2 regions of the Oryzihumus sp. JJN4-3R genome follow, and region 1 is predicted to be linked to the other one. Evidence: predicted binding sites of a transcription regulator. Region 1 holds the regulator's gene; the other holds the start of a gene.
The links. Region 1 encodes HrcA, which represses chaperone genes, less so after heat shock. Its sites were predicted from a motif close to TTNGCACTCGNNNNNNNCGAGTGCNAA; they were not measured.
Positions count from the first base shown of each region.

Region 2: AC3ANM_RS14410 (FmdB family zinc ribbon protein) is a predicted target of HrcA. The motif match lies at 5,821-5,847, and genes of this name have one in related genera.

Region 1 is NZ_CM173229.1:3,884,515-3,893,849, reverse strand. Features, by position in the region: gene AC3ANM_RS18555 (16S rRNA (uracil(1498)-N(3))-methyltransferase) at 1-654, opposite strand, end outside; gene dnaJ (molecular chaperone DnaJ) at 658-1,782, opposite strand; gene hrcA (heat-inducible transcriptional repressor HrcA) at 1,835-2,866, opposite strand; gene AC3ANM_RS18540 (DUF3097 domain-containing protein) at 2,944-3,828, shown strand; gene AC3ANM_RS18535 (DUF4870 domain-containing protein) at 3,937-4,425, shown strand; gene hemW (radical SAM family heme chaperone HemW) at 4,477-5,703, opposite strand; gene AC3ANM_RS18525 (MFS transporter) at 5,807-7,036, opposite strand; gene AC3ANM_RS18520 (MOSC domain-containing protein) at 7,178-7,846, opposite strand; gene AC3ANM_RS18515 (GNAT family N-acetyltransferase) at 7,939-8,526, opposite strand; gene trmB (tRNA (guanosine(46)-N7)-methyltransferase TrmB) at 8,556-9,335, opposite strand.
Region 2 is NZ_CM173229.1:2,999,657-3,008,991, forward strand. Features, by position in the region: gene AC3ANM_RS14390 (AAA domain-containing protein) at 1-3,051, shown strand, start outside; gene mscL (large conductance mechanosensitive channel protein MscL) at 3,190-3,603, opposite strand; gene cpaB (Flp pilus assembly protein CpaB) at 3,738-4,478, opposite strand; gene AC3ANM_RS14405 (S-methyl-5'-thioadenosine phosphorylase) at 4,475-5,320, opposite strand; gene AC3ANM_RS14410 (FmdB family zinc ribbon protein) at 5,456-5,806, opposite strand; gene AC3ANM_RS14415 (NADPH-dependent F420 reductase) at 5,973-6,626, shown strand; gene AC3ANM_RS14420 (TetR/AcrR family transcriptional regulator) at 6,632-7,195, shown strand; gene AC3ANM_RS14425 (Mpo1-like protein) at 7,347-7,763, shown strand; gene AC3ANM_RS14430 (potassium/proton antiporter) at 7,675-9,273, opposite strand.

The sequences.
Region 1 (9,335 bases):
CAGCGCACCGGCCCCCTCGAAGGCGGCGAGCTCCTCAGGGCTGATGCCCCCCTCGGGTCCCACGACGAGGACGACGTCACCGGCAGCCGGGAGCTCGACCGAGGCGAGCGGCATACCGGCGTCCTCATGGAGCACGAGGGCCAGCGCGGCCCCCTCCAGGCGCGCCGCGAGCTGGCGGGTCGTCTCCAGCGGGGCCACGACGGGAGCCAGCGGCCGGCGCGACTGCTTGGTCGCGGCCCGGACCACCGACTCCCACTTGCGGTGGGACTTGGCGGCGCGGTCGCCACGCCAGACGACGATGCTGCGCCCGGCCTGCCATGGCACGACCTCGTCGACGCCGAGCTCGGTGGCCGACTCGATGGCCTGCTCGTCCCGGTCGCCCTTGGCCAGCGCCTGCACGAGCACGAACCGCGGGTCCGGGGCGGTGAGGACCTCGACCCGCTCCAGGCGCAGCGTCAGCTCGTCACGCCCGGCCGCCTCCACGACGGCGGCGGCGCGGGTGCCGGCGCCGTCGGAGAGCAGCACCGGCTCACCCACGCCGATCCGCCGGACGGTGGCGGCGTGGCGCCCCTCCGGCCCGTCGAGCAGCACGGTCGCGCCGGCCTGCGCTCCCTGCAGCTGCGCCGGCTCGACGAAGAACAGCGGCGCGGTCACCGGCTACTTGCCCAGGAAGGCGTCACGCAGCTTGCCGAGCAGCCCGTGGGAGACCGGGGCGAGCTGGCCCTCGGGACGCTCCTCCCCCCGCAGGACGGCGAGCTGGCGCAGCAGGTCCTCCTGTGCGGCGTCGAGCCTGGTCGGGGTCTGCACGTTGACGTGGACGATGAGGTCGCCGCGACCGGTGCCCCGCAGGTGGGTGACGCCGAGGCCGCGCATGGTCACGACGTCGCCGGCCTGGGTGCCGGGGCGGACCTCGAGGTCCTTCATCCCGTCGAGGGTGTCGAGCTTGAAGCTCGTGCCGAGCGCCGCGGCCGTCATCGGCAGGTCCACCGAGCAGTGCAGGTCGTCCCCACGCCGCTGGAAGGTCTCGTGGCCGGTGACGTGGATCTCGACGTAGAGGTCGCCGGCCGGGCCGGCGCCCTGACCGACCTCACCCTCACCGGCGAGCTGGATGCGCGTGCCGGTGTCCACGCCGGCGGGCACCCGGATCTTCAGGGTGCGACGGGTCCGCACGCGGCCGTCGCCGGAGCACTCGAAGCACGGGTCGGAGATGACCGTGCCGTAGCCCTGGCAGGCGGTGCACGGACGGGAGGTCATCACCTGGCCGAGGAAGGAGCGCTGGACCTGCTGCACCTCGCCGCGACCCGCGCACACGTCACAGGTGCGCGTGCCGGTGCCCGGCTGGGAGCCGTCGCCGTGGCAGGTGCCGCACTCGACGGCGGTGTCGACGGTCAGCTCGCGCTCGGCCCCGAAGACGGCCTGCGACAGGTCGATGTCCACGCGGATCAGGGCGTCCTGGCCACGACGCTTGCGCGAGCGCGGCCCGCGGGCCGCGCCCCCGGCGGCACCGCCGAAGAAGGCGTCCATGATGTCGCTGAAGGAGAAGCCCTGGCCGAATCCGCCGGCCTGGCCGCCGTAGGGGTCGGCGCCCATGTCGTAGGCGCGCTTCTTCTCCGGGTCGGAGAGGACGTCGTAGGCCTGCGAGACGCGCTTGAACTCGTCCTCGGCCTCCGGGCCGGAGTTCACGTCCGGGTGGAGCTTGCGGGCGAGGCGTCGGTAGGCGCGCTTGATCTCTTCTGCTGTCGCGTCACGGCTGACGCCGAGGTCCTGGTAGTAGTCGTTCAACGAAAGTCCTTGTCAGGATTGCGAATCAGGCTCGGGCAGGGTTGGCGGTCGGTCAGGGGGCGAGGATCTCGGAGACGTAGCGGGCCACCGCGCGCACCGAGGCCATCGTCGTGGGGTAGTCCATGCGGGTCGGGCCGAGGACGCCGAGGCCGGCGACGAGGTCACGGCCGGTGCCGTAGCCCGTGCTGACGACCGAGGTCGTCTGCAGGCCCTCGTGGGGGTTCTCGTGGCCGATGCGCACCGCGACGGTGTCGCTGTCGGCGCCCATGGTCCCGAGCAGCTTGAGCAGCACGACGTGCTCCTCCAGCGCCTCGAGCACGGGGCCGATGCTGAGCGGGAAGTCCGTGCCGAACCGGGCCAGGTTGGCCGTGCCGGCCAGCACGACCCGCTCCTCGCGCTCCTCGACGAGGGCGTCGTCCAGGGCCCGCACGACGGCGCGCACGAGGTCCCGGTGGGCCGGCTCGAACCGCTCGGGCAGGGACTGCAGCTGGCCGGCCGCCTCGGTCAGCGGCTTGCCGGCGGCCTCGGCGTTGAGCCGCGAGCGGATGTCGGCGACGAGACGCTCCCCCGTCGGGGCGACCAGGTCGTGGCTGGTCTCCAGGACCCGCTGCTCGACCCGGCCGGTGTTGGTGATGAGCACCACCATGAGGCGGTGCGCGCCGACGGGCACCAGCTCGACGTGGCGCACCGCGCTGCGGGTGAGCGAGGGGTACTGCATGACCGCGACCTGGCGGGTCAGCGTGGCCAGCAGGCGCACGGTGCGGTCGACCACGTCGTCGAGGTCGACGGCGCCCTCGAGGAACTGGGCGATGGCCGCCCGCTCCGCCGGGCTCATCGGCTTGACGGCACTGAGCTTGTCGACGAAGACCCGGTAGCCCAGGTCGGTCGGCACCCGGCCGGCGCTGGTGTGCGGGGCCGAGATCAGCCCCTCCTCCTCCAGCGCGGCCATGTCGTTGCGCACGGTGGCCGCCGACACGCCGAGCTGATGACGCTCGAGCAGGCTCTTCGAACCGACCGGCTCGGAGGTCTGCACGTAGTCCTGGACGATGGCGCGCAGCACAGCCAGGCGGCGTTCCTCACTCACAGGCTCCACCTCCTCAGGGGACGAGCAGTCGAATCTGGCACTCAAACCGGCTGAGTGCCAAGTCTACGATGCCTGCCGTGACGGATCGATACGGCGCCGATGTCCTGTCCGGAGACTGGAAGGCCCCGCGGGGTGGACGCTCCCGCGAGGTGGAAGCCGAGCACGGCCTCGTGGTGGAGGACGTCGAGACGGGGTGGTGTGGTGCCGTGGTGCGGGTGGAGAAGGCCGGCGGGGTGCACGTGGTCCACCTCGAGGACCGGCGCGGCCGCACCCGCGGCTTCAGCCTGGGCCCGGGGTTCCTCCTGGACGGCTCCCCCGTCACGTTGACCCCACCGACCACGGCAGCCCGGGAGGCCGCAGCCGCCGCGCGCGCCGCCGCCTCCCGCACGGCCAGCGGCTCCCGCGCCGTCCACGGCCTCAAGGCGCGGGTCGCCTCCGGTTCGCGGATCTTCGTCGAGGGCCGGCACGACGCCGAGCTCGTCGAGAAGGTCTGGGGCGACGACCTGCGGATCGAGGGGGTCGTCGTGGAGCTGCTCGAGGGCGTCGACGACCTCGCCGCCGCCATCCGGGACTTCGACCCCGGCCCGACCCGCCGGATGGGCGTGCTGGTGGACCACCTCGTGCCGGGGACCAAGGAGAGCCGGCTGGTGCAGGAGGCGCGGGCGCTGCGCCGCTACGCGCCCTACGTGAAGATCCTGGGCCACCCGTACGTCGACGTGTGGGAGTCCGTGCGCCCGCAACGCCTGGGGTGGCAGGCGTGGCCGGTCATCGCCCGCGGCCAGTCATGGAAGCACGGCATCACCGACGCCCTCGGGTGGCCGCACGAGACCCAGGCCGACATCGCCCACGCGTGGAAGCGGATCCTGGGCACCGTGCGGACGTATGCCGACCTCGAGCCGGCGCTGCTGGCCAGCGTGGAGGAGCTGATCGACTTCGTGACCGCACCGGGCGAGGAGGGGTAGGCCTTGCGGCTGCGCCGGCGGGCCGCAGCCGCGATGTCCTTCCGATGTCCTGCCGGGGCGCGGCGAGCGCTCCTACGATGGCGGCAGACCACCACGCCAAGGGGAGCCATGAGCGAGTCACCGCAGGACGTCCCGTCCCAGCCGCAGGGGCAGCCACACGGCCCGGGGCCGGGCCAGGCGCCATACAGCCAGGGGCCGTACGGCCAGGTGCCGCCGCAGGGCGGCCCCCAGCCTCCCACCGCGCCCTACCCCGGGTATGCCGGGCAGGCGCCCATGAGCCCGGGTGACGCGCGGATGTGGGCGCTGTTCGCCCACCTCGGCGGCACGTTCCTGTCCTTCCTCGTGCCGCTGGTGATCTACCTGGTGAACAAGGACCGTGACCCGTTCGTGCGCCGGCACTCCTCGCAGGCGCTGAACTTCCACATCACCCTGGCGATCATCTACATCGTCTCGATCCCGCTGATGTTCGTGCTGGTCGGGTTCCTCACGTTCTTCGCCGCGCTCGTCTGCGCCCTGATCTTCACGATCCAGGCCTCCGTGGCCGCCAACGACGGGCGGGACTACACCTACCCGCTGGCGATCCAGTTCGTGCACTGAGCCGGGTCAACGCCCTGAGCCCTCTGATCACCCAGAGCACCCAGAGCGCGCTCAGAGCCCGAGCAGCCGCCGCACGACGGTGTCGGCCAGCAGCCGCCCACGCCGGGTCAGCACGACCCGGCGCGGGCGCATGGCGCTGGGTCCGTCGACCAGCCCGTCGGCGATGAGCCCGGCCACGGCCTCCCGGCCCTCGGGGCGCAGGTCCTCGATCGGCAGGCCCTCCACGAGGCGCACGCCGAGCAGGACGCGCTCGTCGTAGCGCTGCTCGTCGGTGAGCAGCTCCCGCCCCGCCGCCGGGGACTGCCCGGAGGAGAGACGACCGGCAAAAGCGTTGGGGTGCTTGACGTTCCACCACCGCACGCCGCCGACGTGGCTGTGCGCGCCGGGGCCGATGCCCCACCAGTCGCCGCCGGCCCAGTAGCCCTCGTTGTGGCGGCAGCGGCCCTGCGGGCTGCGGGACCAGTTGCTGACCTCGTACCACCCGAAGCCGGCGGCGGAGAGGACCTCGTCGGCCAGCTCGTACTTGGCGGCCTCGTCGTCGTCCTCCGGCGCCGGCACCTGGCCGCGGCGGACCTGGGCGGCCAGCTTGGTGCCCTCCTCGACCACGAGCGCATAGGCAGACACGTGGTCGGGCTCCAGGGCGACGGCGGCCTCCAGGCTGGTGCGCCAGCCCTCCAGGGACTCCCCCGGCGTGCCGTAGATCAGGTCGACGCTGACCTGCAGCCCAGCCTCCTTGGCCGCAGCCACGGCCCGGGCGACGTTGGCCGGGTCGTGGGTGCGCTCGAGGGTGCGCAGCACGTGCGGCACCGCCGACTGCATGCCCAGGCTCACCCGGGTGAAGCCCCCGGCGGCCAACGTGCGCAGGGCCTCGGGCGTCACCGAGTCGGGGTTCGCCTCGGTAGTCACCTCCGCGTCGGGGGCCAGGCCCCACCGCTCCCGTATGCCGTGCAGCACCTTCACGAGGTCGCCAGGGGCCAGCATGGTGGGGGTGCCGCCGCCGACGAAGACGGTCTGCACCACGGGGGCGCGCTCGCCGAGGACCTTCGCAGCGAGGTCGAGCTCGGCGAGCGCCGCGTCGGCGTAGGTCGCCACGCTGGCGCCGTCGGCGCCGAGCTCGGTCAGCGTGTAGGTGTTGAAGTCGCAGTAGCCGCAGCGCACCGAGCAGAACGGCACGTGGACGTAGACCCCGAACGGCCCCTCCCCGAGCCGGGCGAGGGCGTGAGCCGGGAGCTCACCCGTAATCGGGGCAGGCTCCCCCAGGGGCAGGGCACTCGGCATACCGCCGATTCTCCCTCACCCGCCGAGTGGGACGGTCCTCCGGGTTTGCAGGCCCTTGGGACCCGGAGGAACGTCCCTGTCGGTGAGGTCAACGCCGGCCGGGTCAGCCGCTGTGGGTGAGCACGCCGTAGCGCTCGCGGGTGCGCAGCGCCCACGCCGAGGCGGGCACGCTGAGCGCGCCGGCGGCGATGATCACCGCGGCGAGGACGACCCAGCCCCACGCCCCGCCGTTGATGCACAACGCCACCGACAGTGACGGGGCGATGACGTTGGACAGCGAGAAGCCCATCCCGGAGAACCCTTGGTACTGCCCCTGCCGCTCGCGCGGCGCCAGGCCCATCTGGACGCCCCACTGGCCGCCGGAGCCGACCATCTCGCCGACGACGTGCACGAGCGCGCCGCCGCAGAGCAGGACCACGGCCAGCCATGCCGGCTGACCGGCGGCGAGGGCGATGAGGCCGAAGCCCGCGCCGATCCAGAGCCCCCCGGTGCGGAGCGCCCTCGACGCCGCCATGACCGTGTCGGCGCCTCGGGACAGGCGCACCTGGAAGATCGCGACCATCACGGTGTTGATCATCAGGGTCACCGCCACGAGCGACTTCGGCGCGTGCGTGGAGTGCGCGATCCACAGCGGCACCGCGACCTCGATGATGACGAAGTGCATCGCGAAGATGCCGGTGAGCGCCGTCATCACGACGAAGGGGATGTCCCGCAGCACCTGCAGCCGCGGCTCGCCCTTCGCGCGCAGCGCGGCCTTCTCCAGGTGCGGCAGCCGGGCCACCGCGAAGGAGTTGACGATGCAGGTCAGGCTGTTGAACGCGAACACGGCCAGGTAGGCCCACGGCTTGTCGATCGTCAGGGCCAGCCCGCCGAGCGCCCCACCGACCGAGATGCCGACGTTGGTGACCGCCCGCAGGTAGGCCTTGAACCGCACGCCCTGGCCGCCCTCGGCGACGCGCGCGATGATCCCGTTGCGCACTGCCCCGGCGCCGCGGTCGAAGAACGCCTCGAACATCATCACGCCGGTCAGCGCCCAGATGTTGTGGGTCAGCAGGAGGCCGAGCGAGACGACACCGGTCGCCAGGGTCAGCCAGCGCAGCAGCTCGCGCGGCCCCTTGACGTCACCGAGGTGCCCGATCGGCACCTGCACGAAAAGCGCCACGACGGCGGCGGCACTCAGCGCCAGGCCGACCTGCGCGGCCGGGATGTGCACGATGCGCGTGAAGTAGAGGGCGAACGTCGTGGTGATGGCACCGTTGCCCATCGTGTTGACCAGGGTCGCCCCAGCCAGGATGCGCAGGTTGGGATCGACGGGGATCCCCTTGTGTGTCAACGGTTTCACTGCTGTTGTCCCCTGCACCCCGACCCCGCTCACAGCGCCTCGTCCCCTGTCGCTCGATTTATCTTGATATCAAGATATCTGAGGGCGAACCGCATCTCCACCCCTTTGCGCAACCCCGGTATGCCGGGTCGCTCAGTCCGAGGGCACGCCCCGATACTGCCGGGCTGCCACACGCTCGGCGTGCCACCGCATCGCGTCGGCGAGGTCGAGCTCGCCGGCGTCCGCGGCGTCGAGCAGAGCCTGCATCGCCGCCGGCGCGTCCCTGTCGAACGCGTCGAGGACGGTGGCCCCATGGGCAGGACGGCGGACCATCGCGACGGGCATGCCGGCCTCGAGCACTCCGGGACGCACGACGCGCAGGTAGGCGCCGGGAGCACCGTGCAGCGTGAACCGCTTGACCCAGCGGTCCTCCCCCATCCGGCGCTGGAAGGTGGCACAGGGGATGCGCGGCATGGTGACCTCGACGAGGACGGCTTCCTCGCCCTCGCCGATGCGCCACTGCTCGCCGATCAGGGCGTGGGTGATGTCGAGGCCCTGCGTCGTGAGGTTCTCCCCGAACAGACCCGGCCCCACCTCGCGGCCGAGCTCGGAGGACCAGGCCCGCGCATCCTCTGCGGCGTAGGCATAGAGCGCCTTGTCAGGGCCGCCGTGGTGCCTGGTGTCCATCTGCCGGTCGCCCGCCAGGCCCAGCGGCCCGACCCCGACCGGTCCGGCGACCGGTCGCTTGTCGATGGCCGTCTGCCCGCCCTTCGGGCTGGGCAGGAGCCCGTGGACGCGGTTGACCGTCAGCAGGGTGGGCATGGCGCCCAGTCTCCCGCCGCCGACCGACAACCGGCCACCCGTTTCCCACCCGTCCACATCGGGTCTCGGGGACCCTGGAGCGCTGGACCGGTTCAGTCGCGCGTGCTCGGGGGCACCTCGCGCACCATCACGCAGTTGCCCTGACCCTTGGGCCGGTCGTAGGTGAAGCCCTCGCGCTCGTACATCGCGCGGGTGCCGTTGTAGAGGAACGAGGAGTTCTTCTTCCGGACCCCGCCGGTGTCGTGGGGGTAGCCCTCGACCAAGCCGCCGCCGGCCCGCGCGATCAGCTCGACCGCTCCGCGCAGGGCGATCGCAGCCAGGCCCTGACCGCGCAGGCCGCGCTCGACCAGGATGCAGGTGACCCGGTAGTCGGGCAGTCGCTCGGCCGTGGCCAGGTACTCCTTGCGGTGATGGATGCTGGGCAGCTCCTCGGGCGTCCCGTACTCCGCCCAGGCGACGGCCCGGTCGCCGTCGTAGACCAGCGCCGCGTGTGCGACCCCGTCAGCCACCAGACGTTGCTTGAGCGTCCGGTTGCCCTCTGCGGTCACGCCCTTCTCCGCGCAGTCGGGATGGAAGTGCGTGCACCAGCAGCTGGCGAACATGCCCTTGTTCCGCTCGACGAGGGCGGCGAAGTCGTCGAACGTCTCCGGCGTGAGCGCCTTGATCGTGAAGTCGGACATGCCGGCAACGTACCCGGATTGGGCGGACCTCAGGCGCGTTCGAGGCAGAGGTCGAAGACCGTCCGGCCCACGGCGAGGCCCTTGCGCTCGAAGCGCGTCATCACCCGGTCCTCGAAGCGCGGCGCGAAGCCGCCGCGCGGGTCGTCCGCGGAGGCGAGCTGCCCGGCATACCGGTTGGTGAAGTGCGGCGAGGCCTCGGCGACGTCGCGCATCTGCACGGCGTAGTCGGCCCAGTCCGTCGCCAGACGCCAGATCCCTTGCGGCGCAAGGCATCCAGCGATGCTGTCGGCGAGCTCCGGGGTGACCAGCCGGCGCTTGAGGTGGCGGCTCTTGGGCCACGGGTCGGGGAAGAACACCCACACCTGCTCGACCGAGCCGGGCTCGAGCATGCTGCCGAGGACGTCGACGGCGTCGGCCTGGACGACGCGGACGTTGGCCAGGCCGAGCGCCCCGACCTTGGCCAAGGTCTGGGCGATGCCGGGCCGGTAGACCTCCACGGCGAGGAAGTCCGCATCGGGCCGCGCGGCCGCCGCGTGCACCACCGCGTCGCCGGCGCCCGAGCCGACCTCGACCACCAGTGGTGCGAGGCGCCCGAAGGCCCCCTCCTGGTCGAGCCGGAAGGTCGGCTCGACCGAGGTGTGCGCCTCGGCCCGCGGCACGTCGAGCACGAAGTCACCGCTGTAGCGGTCCCACGCACCCTGGTGGCGCAGGTTGAGCCGGCCGTCGAGGCGGGTGAAGGAGGTGGTGCGGCGCCGGAAGGGCTCGGCCTCGAACCCGTCCGGCGCCGTCACGGGGGCAGCGTCGCTCAT
Region 2 (9,335 bases), 880 kb from region 1:
CTGCACGAGAGGCGCGAGCCGTGGGGCGTCAGCGCGTGGGACGCCCAGCTGGCGCTGGCCACGCTCTCCGCGCGACCGCACGCGCCGACCTCACGGGTGCGCATCCACGGCGAGGCGCTGCGCTCGCTGTCCCGGGACCGGGTCGCCGAGCTCAGCCGTGCGCTCACCGAGGTCGCGTCCCTGGGGGCCTGGACGCCCGGGCTCGAGGACGACCCCTGGTATGCCGCGCGGGTCACCTCCCCGGAGGAGGCCGCCCAGGCGCTGGAGATCTGCAGCCGGCTGGCCTCCGGTGGGCTGGAGGGGGTGCGGCGCCGGCTGGGGGAGACCCTGCGCGAGGCCGGACTGCCGGAGGCGGAGACGCCCGCCGACTGGGCCGCGGCCCTGGCGATGCTCGAGCAGGTCCGCCAGACCCTGGAGGTGTTCCGCCCCGAGGTGTTCGACGTGCCGCTGGTGGACTTCGTGGCTGCCACCGGCAGCTCCGCCTACCGTTCGCAGCACGGGATCAAGCTCGGCTGGTGGGCGCGTCAGCGCCTGCGCCGGCAGGCCCGGCGCCTGCTGCGGCCGGGCGCCCCGCCGCCGGACCTGCACCAGCGGCTGCAGCTGGCCCAGCGGCAGCGGGTGGAGTGGCAGCAGCTGGCCGGCGCCGGGGCCAGGCCCGAGGTGCCTTCTGGCCTCGAGGAGGCCGAGCGCGCCTGGTCCGCCCTGGCCGCCGAGCTGGGCTGGCTGGGGCAGCGCCTGGCGGAGACCTCCGGCGGCGGTGACCTGCTCGGCAGCCCGCTCGACGCCCTCCAGGTGCGCCTGGCGCTGCTGGCCTCCCGGGCCGACCGGCTGGCCGTGGTGCCCCGCGTGGTGACGGTGCTGGACGAGCTGCGCGAGGCCGGGATGGGCCCGCTGGTCGACGACCTGGCCACCCGCGGGGTGCTCGTCGACGACGTCGCGCCCGAGGTCGACTTCGTGTGGTGGACCTCCCTGCTGGACGACATCACGGTCCGCGACCCCGCCTACGGCGCCCACGACGGGGAGTTCCTGCGCCGCGTCGGCTCGGAGTACGTCGAGGCCGACCACGCCCACCTCGACGGGACCGTCGACCGGGTCCGCGCCGCGGTCGGTCGCCGGCTGCGCGAGGTCCTGGCCGACCACCCCGACCAGGAGGCGCTGGTCCGGGCCGAGGCGTCCAAGTCGCGGCGGCACCGCCCGCTGCGCGAGCTGCTGCCGCGTGCCGGCGAGGTCCTGACCGCGGTCAAGCCGTGCTGGGCGATGAGCCCGCTCGTCGTGGCGTCCGTGCTGCCGCCCGGGCGCTGGTTCGACGTCGTCATCTTCGACGAGGCCTCGCAGGTCCCGCCCGCCCAGGCGGTCTCGGCGATCTCCCGGGCCACCCAGGTCGTCGTCGCCGGCGACGAGCGCCAGCTGCCGCCGACGAGCTTCTTCACCGCGGCCGACGACGGCGACGCCGCGCCCGACACCGAGGCGCTGACGGAGGGGTTCGAGTCGGTGCTCGACGTGCTCACCGCCGCGCTGCCGGTGCGCCGCCTCACCTGGCACTACCGCTCCCTGGACGAGCGGCTCATCGCCTTCGCCAACACCCACGTGTATGACGGGTCGCTCGTCACCTTCCCCGGCACCAGCCTGGACCCGGTGGTCCGCCTCGACCTCGTCGACGGTTCCGCCCTGGTCCAGCCCGGCCAGGAGGCGATCGAGAGCACCGAGGCCGAGGTCGACCGGGTCGTGCAGCTGGTCCTGGAGCACGCGCGCCGGCGGCCGCAGGAGTCGCTGGGCGTGATCACGCTGGGGATCAAGCACACCGCCCGGATCGAGGACGCGCTGCGGGCCGCGCTCGTGGACGCGCCCGGGGTCGGCTCGTTCTTCGACGAGGCCGCGCCGGAGCGGTTCTTCGTCAAGAACCTCGAGCGGGTCCAGGGCGACGAGCGGGACGCGATCATCCTCTCGATCGGCTACGGCAAGACCCCGCACGGCCGGGTCCTGCACCGCTTCGGCCCGCTCAACCTCGAGGGTGGCGAGCGCCGCCTCAACGTGGCGATCACCCGGGCCCGGCGACGGATGACCGTCGTCGCCGCCTTCGGCGCCGACGACATGGACCCGGCCCGCCTCAAGGCGCGCGGGGCGGTCATGCTGCGGGACTTCCTCGCGTATGCCGCGAACGGCGGCTCCACGGGCCGCGTCGCGGATGCCACCCGCGGGACCGCAGCGGGGGCGGGGCTCGACCCGCTCGTGGCGGACTTCGCCCAGCGGCTGCGCTGGGAGGGGCTGGTCGTGCACGAGCGCTACGGCAGCTCGGGGCACCGGCTCGACCTCGCGGTGGAGGACCCGCGGCGCCGGGGCCGGGTCCTGGTCGCCGTGGAGACCGACGGCCCCGGCTACGCCGCGATGACCAGCACCCGCGACCGGGACCGGCTGCGCATCGAGCAGCTGCGGCGCCTCGGCTGGGAGCACGTGCGGATCTGGAGCACGGACCTGTTCCGGGACCCGGCCCGCGACGTGGCCCGCGTGACCGCCGCGCTGCGCGGGGCGTCCCGGGCGCTGGAGCTGAGCGAGAATGGGGCCCTGACGTCACCGCGCCCGGGCGAGCAGGAGTCCATCCACTCCGCCGCACCGGGGGCCGGCGCTTCCGGCGCCACAGCACCCACCGCGTCGGTGGCTTCGGTCGGGACCCTCCAGGGGGCCCTGCCGGGATTCGACGAGCACGAGGAGGAGCACGTGTCGACCGCCGACGAGCCGACGACGCAGGCTGTTGACCAGGACGCCGAGCCGATGGGCGACTCCGGGGACGTCGTCCCCGGGCCGGCTGCGGAACACACCGCTCCGCGGCTGTCCGGTCAGGAGCCGGGGCCGGAGTCCGGGTCGGAGCCAGAGGCCGCGGACGACGGTGGGGACGCCGCCGACGAGGCTGCCGACGCCCGACCCACGGTGCCGGTGCGACGGAGCGCGCCCGAGCAGACCCGTGACGACACCGACGCCGCGTGGGGCGAGCGCCGCGACGAGGACGCGCACGACCGCTGGCTGCAGGAGCAGCGCCCGCCGCACTGGGAGTGACGCTCGGTTGTCCATGGCATGACGAAGGCCGCGGGACCTCGCGAAAGCGTGGTCCCGCGGCCTGTTCGTTTGCGGGCCACGGTCACCGTCGCGAGCGGAACGGCCTGGCGCTCGGGAGGGGAGCAGCGGCAGGCGGCCTCAGTAGGCGTTGCTGCGCTCGCGGAGCAGGTCGCGGATCTCCTGGAGCAGCAGGATGTCCTCCGCCGGGGCCTTGGGCTCAGGCTCCTGGCCACGCTTGCGGCGCTCGGCGATGGCGTTCATGGGCATCACGATCAGGAAGTAGACGACCGCTGCGGTGATCAGGAACGTGATGACCGCGTTGATCATCGCCGACACGTCGACGGTCGTGGCCTTCTCGATCGCGGGGCTCCCGTGCTTGAGGGAGAACGACAGGCCGCTGCTCTGCGGTCCGCCGAAGACGTTGAGCAACGGCTTGATGATGTTGCCGACCAGCGTCTGCACGACAGCGGTGAACGCCGCGCCGACGACCACCGCAACCGCGAGGTCGACGACGTTGCCGCGCATGAGGAAGTTCTTGAAGCCCTTGATCATTCGTGCGGTCCCTTCGGTGTGGCGGGCATACCCGCCCGACCGTAGCGGAGCCGGATTCAGGGCTGGCAGGGGGCGATCACCGGGTGGTCAGCGGTCGGCACGGTGAGCGTCACCCCGGCGCGGAGGCGCCGGCGTCAGCGGTCGGCGCGCAGGGTGAGTGTCACCCCGGAGCCCACGGACGCGGCACCGGCGGCGCGAGCCAGGGCGGCCGCCTGTGTGTCGGAGACGGCGACCACCACGCCCGGTGCGGCGTCGGAGGAGGCGCCCGCCCCGAGCAGGCCGGTCGGCCCGCCGGCGCCCGCAGACGTCGCGGAGCCGTCGGTCGCGAGGACGAGCAGGTCGCTGCCGACCTGCCGGCCGGTGGCGTTGTCGATGAGGTCGACGTGGTCGCCGGGTCGGACCATCGCGGTCATCCGGGCATCGGGCACGGCCACCCGGGCCGCGACCTGACCGGCCGGCAGCCCGGTCAGCAGGCCGGGGCCGTGCAGCCGTGCGGGCGTCAGTGCGTCGCCGGCCGAGAGGGGTGAGGACACCCGGTGCCCGACCAGTGCCGCGACCGAGGAGGTGGCCCCGGCCGGCGCCGTGCCCGGCGCCCAGCGGGCCGGCCGCAGGTCAGCGGCCGTCAGCTGCTGCCCGGCGGCGAGGTCGTGCGCGGCGACCAGCACCGGCACGCCGGTGACGGCCGGGGTCGGCAGGAACGCGGAGAGCGCCAGCCACGCGGCGACTCCCACCAGCAGGGCCGCGAGGACCCGGCGGGCACGGGCCCGGCGCCAGGCCGCTCGTCGCCCCGGCCCACGCCAGCCGGCCAACAGGCCCTGGGCCCGGCCGCCAAGGCTGGCGGGGTGAGGGTCGAGCAGCCCGGCGCCGGCGCTCATGGCAGCTCGATCGGCAAGGTGATGCCGTCCAGGGCCCGGCGGCAGGCGCAGGTGGCCGTGGCGTCGTCCTCCGCGGACGGCATCTCGGCGATGGTCGAGGCGAGGACGGTCTTGAGGTCATCGACGTTGCGGGCGAACACCCGCAGCACCTCCTCGTGGGTGACGGCCTCCCCGCCCTCAACCCCGGCGTCATGGTCGGTGACCAGCGCGATCGTGGTGAAGCACATCGCCAGCTCACGGGCGATCGCCGCCTCGGGCATCGCGGTCATGCCGACCACGGACCAGCCGGCCTGCTGGTGCCAGTGCGACTCGGCGCGGGAGGAGAAGCGCGGCCCGTTGACGACCACGAGGGTGCCGCCGTCGGTGACGTCCTTGCCCGCCTCGTGGGCCACCCGCGTCACGACCTCGCGGCCGCGCGGGCAGTAGGGGTCGGCGAAGGCGACGTGCACGACCGGCCCGACCGCGTCGTAGACGGTGTGCTCCCGGCCCCAGGTGCGGTCGACCACCTGGTCGGGCACGACGATGGCTCCCGGGCCGAGCTCGGGCTTGAGCGACCCCACGGCGCACGGCGCGAGGACCTGGCGCACGCCGACCGAGCGCAGCGCCCAGAGGTTGGCGCGGTAGTTGACCCGGTGCGGCGGGAACCGGTGGCCCTGCCCGTGGCGGGCGATGAAGGCGACCTGCCGGCCGGCCAGGGACCCGACCACGACGTCGTCGCTGGGGTCGCCGAACGGCGTGGTGACGCGCACGCGCTCGGCGCCCTCGAGGAACTCGTAGAACCCTGATCCGCCGATGACGCCGACGTCGGCGCGCGGGCCGGATGCGGTGGGGGAGGAAGTCATGCGGGCGAGACTAGCCGCGGGCCTGCACCGTCCCGAGGGGCCACCGGAGCCCTGTGGACGATGGGACGAACGCCCGGGGGCATGTGGACAACCCGGGTCAGTGGACCGCCGGCGCCCACCCGCCGGAGCGGCGGATCAGGCCGCGGAGCCCGCCCCGGTGGAGGTGCTCGACGAGGTCGAGGACGACGAGCCGGAGCCGGACGACGAGCCCGACGACGAGGTCGAGGACGAGGAGTCGCCGGAGGAGGAGGAGGAGGAGGAGCTCGAGCCGCTGTCGGACTTGGCCGCCGGGACGCTCGCGGAGGAGCCCGAGCGGGAGTCGGTGCGGTAGAAGCCCGAGCCCTTGAAGACCACGCCGACGGCGTTGAACAGCTTGCGCAGCCGGCCCTCACACGCGGGGCAGACGGTCAGCGAGTCGTCGCTGAAGGACTGCACGACCTCGAAACGGTGATCGCACGCGGTGCACGCGTAGGCGTACGTCGGCACGGGGTCCTCCTGTATCAGCACTCTCGGGCAACGAGTGCCAGAAGTGTACGACGGATCCGCTCCTGGCTTGACAACTGAACAGACAGGTCTGTCTACTTATCTCGGGTCACCGACCCCCACCAGCTCACCCCACCAGCTCACCCCCCATGCGGAAGAAGGAACTCTCATGAAGATCGCCGTCCTCGGCACCGGCATGGTCGGCCAGGCCATCGGCACCAAGCTGGCCGCTCTCGGCCACGAGGTCGCCATGGGCTCGCGCGACGCCGACAACCCCAAGGCCACCGACTGGGCCGCCGGTGAGGGCCACCGCACCGCGGCCACCTTCGCCGACGCCGCGGCGGGCGCCGAGCTCGTCGTCAACGCCACCGCGGGCGTGGCCTCCCTGGAGGCCCTCGAGCTGGCCGGCGCCGACAACCTCGCCGGCAAGGTCCTGCTGGACATCGCCAACCCGCTGGACTTCAGCAACGGCTTCCCGCCCTCCCTGTCGGTCGTCAACACCGACAGCCTCGGCGAGCAGATCCAGCGCACCTTCCCCGGCGCCAGGGTCGTCAAGAGCCTCAACACCATGAACTGCGAGGTCATGGTCGACCCGGCGCGCGTCGGCGGCGGCGACCACGACGTGTTCGTGGCCGGTGAGGACGCCGACGCCAAGGCCACCGTCACCGAGCTGCTCGCGTCCTTCGGCTGGACCCCCGAGCACATCCACGACCTCGGCGGCCTTGCCGCGGCCCGGGGCACCGAGATGTACCTCCCGCTGTGGCTGTCCCTCATGGGCTCCCTCGGCAGCGGGAACTTCAACATCAAGGTCGTGCGAGGCTGACGGCCATGAGCGCAGCCCGCGACCGGATCCTCGACACGGCCTTCCGGCTCTTCTACGCCCACGGCGTCCGGAGCGTCGGGGTCGACACGATCATCGCCGAGTCCTCCGTCGCCAAGGCCACGCTCTACAAGCACTTCCCGGGCAAGGACGACCTGGTCCTTGCCTACCTCGAGCGGGTCGACGCCGGATGGCGCGGCTCGCTCGAGGCCGCGGCCACGGCGGCCGGACCGGACCCGCGCGACCAGCTCGTCGGGATGTTCGACGCGCTGACCGCGGCCTGCCGTCGCGACGGCTTCCACGGCTGCGCGTTCATCAACACCGCCGCCCAGTCCGAGTCCGGCACGCCGGTCCACGCCCGCACGGTGCAGCACAAGGCCGCGGTCCGGGACTGGGTGCGTGGCCTGGCCACGCAGGCCGGGGCGCAGGACCCGGACTCCCTGGCGACCGCGCTGACCCTGCTCCTCGACGGCGGCCTCGCCACCGGGGTGCTCGACGGCCGGCCCGAGGCCGCGGAGGCGGCCCGGTCGGCCGCCGCCACGCTGGTTGCCGCGGCCTGCCCGCGCGACTGACGGCACGGCATACCGGCCTGGGTGTGCCGTGCCGTCACCTCCGCGTCCGGTCCCACCCCGGCACCACCGCCCGCCCGGGGTGATGCCAGGGGTGATGCCCGGGGACGGGGCGGGGTTGTGCGGGCGGGCGTGGCGCGGCAGGGTGTCGGCCATGCCCAGGCCGACCTGCGACTGCCCCGCCGGATACACGACGTACGAGCAGTTCTGGCCGTACTACGTGGCGATGCACTCCCGGTCCAGCACGCGCTGGGCCCACCTCGTCGGCACAACGCTGGGCGCCGCCACCGCCGCCCACGGGCTGGTCCGCCTGCGCAAGCCGTCGTGGCTGCTCCTGTGGCCGCTCATGGGCTACGGCTCGGCGTGGCCCAGCCACTTCTTCATCGAGAAGAACAACCCGGCCAGCTTCGGCCACCCCGCGTGGTCGCTGCGGGGCGACTTCGAGATGATCCGCTGGATGCTCACCGGGCGCGACGCCGAGCTCAGTGCGATCGCGGAGGCGTGGTGGCGCGAGCACGACCACGCCGCAACAGCCTCGAGCGCGCAGGCTCCGGCTCTCCGGGCCGGCTGACCCACCCCGCGAGCCGGCCCCGCTGGCTCACCGCGCGGATCCGGCGCTCGACCTGGCGACGGGTCTCGGCCGTCGCCACGACCAGCAGCTGGTCGCCGCGGCGCAGCACCGTGTTGGGCGCCGGCACGAATGACTCCTCACCCCGCACGACGAGGGTGACGTTGGCGCCCTTGGGCAGCCGCAGCTCGAAGACCTCGACGCCGTGCAGGTGCGACTCGTCCCCGACCTGCACCTGGAGCAGCTCGGCGCGCAGGTCCTCCAGCGGCGTCGCCTCGACGTCGAGGTCGAGCAGCCGGTCCGGGTCGGTCAGCCGCAGCCGCCGCGCGATCCACGGCAGGGTCGGGCCCTGGACCAGGGTGAAGATGACCACGAGGACGAAGACGAGGTCGAACAGCCACGTGACGTTCGGCGTGCCGACGGTCAGCGGCACGGTGGCCAGGACGACCGGCACCGCCCCGCGCAGGCCGGCCCAGGACAGGAACACCTGGTCGCGCCACGGCACCCGGAACGGGGTCATCGACACCAGCACCGACAGCGGCCGGGCGACCAGCAGCAGCACCAGGCCGATGACGACGGCCTTGCCGACCTGGCTGGGCAGCCGCTCGGGGGAGGCGAGCAGGCCGAGCAGGACGAACAGGCCGATCTGCGCCAGCCAGCCGACGGCCTCGGCGAAGCCCCGGACCGCCGGGCGGTGCGGCAGCGCCATGTTGCCCAGCACGAGGGCGGCGAGGTAGACGGCGATGAAGCCGCTGGTGTGGGCCAGGGTGGCCACGGCGTAGGCCAGCACCGTCAGGGCCAGCACGCCGAGGGAGAACAGGCCCGAGGACTGCGGTGCGATGCGGCGCAGGGCCCGCCCACCGGCATACCCCAGGACCAGCCCGATGGCGCTGCCGCCCAGCAGCTCGGCGGTAGCCAGCAGCACCAGCTGCCACCAGGTGTGCGTCTGGGCATGGGGGGCGGCCTGCTCGGCCAGCGCGACCACGAGGATGACGACCGGGGCGTCGTTGAAGCCGGACTCGGCCTCGAGCATGCCGGTGATCCGGCGGGGCAGCGGCACCCGGCGCAGCACCGAGAAGACGGCGGCGGCGTCAGTGGAGGACAGCACGGCACCGACGAGCAGCGCGATGCCCCAGGGCAGGTCGAGCAGGAAGCGGGCGGCGATGCCCACCACCCCGACCGAGACGACCACGCCCAGGGTGGACAGCAGGGCGGCGGGTGCGACCGAGCGCCGGATGCCGTCCCAGTGGGTGGTCAGGCCACCCTCGGCGAGGATGAGCACCAGCGCGCTGTAGCCCAGCACCTGGGTCAGCTCGGCGGAGTTGAACCGGATCCCCACCCCCGCCTCGCCGATCACGAGCCCGATCGCGAGGTAGAGCAGCAGCGACGGCAGGCCGGAGCGGACCGAGAGGCGCACCGCGGCCACGGACAGCAGCAGCACCAGGGCCCCGACCAGCAGGGCAGGGCTGAGCGCCTCGACGGTGAACACGGCTGGCGCCACCTGTGCCGTCACGTCCACCGTCCTCCTCGCCGTGCGTCGGATGCTGCCGTGGGGACCGGGCGTGCGCGCCGCCG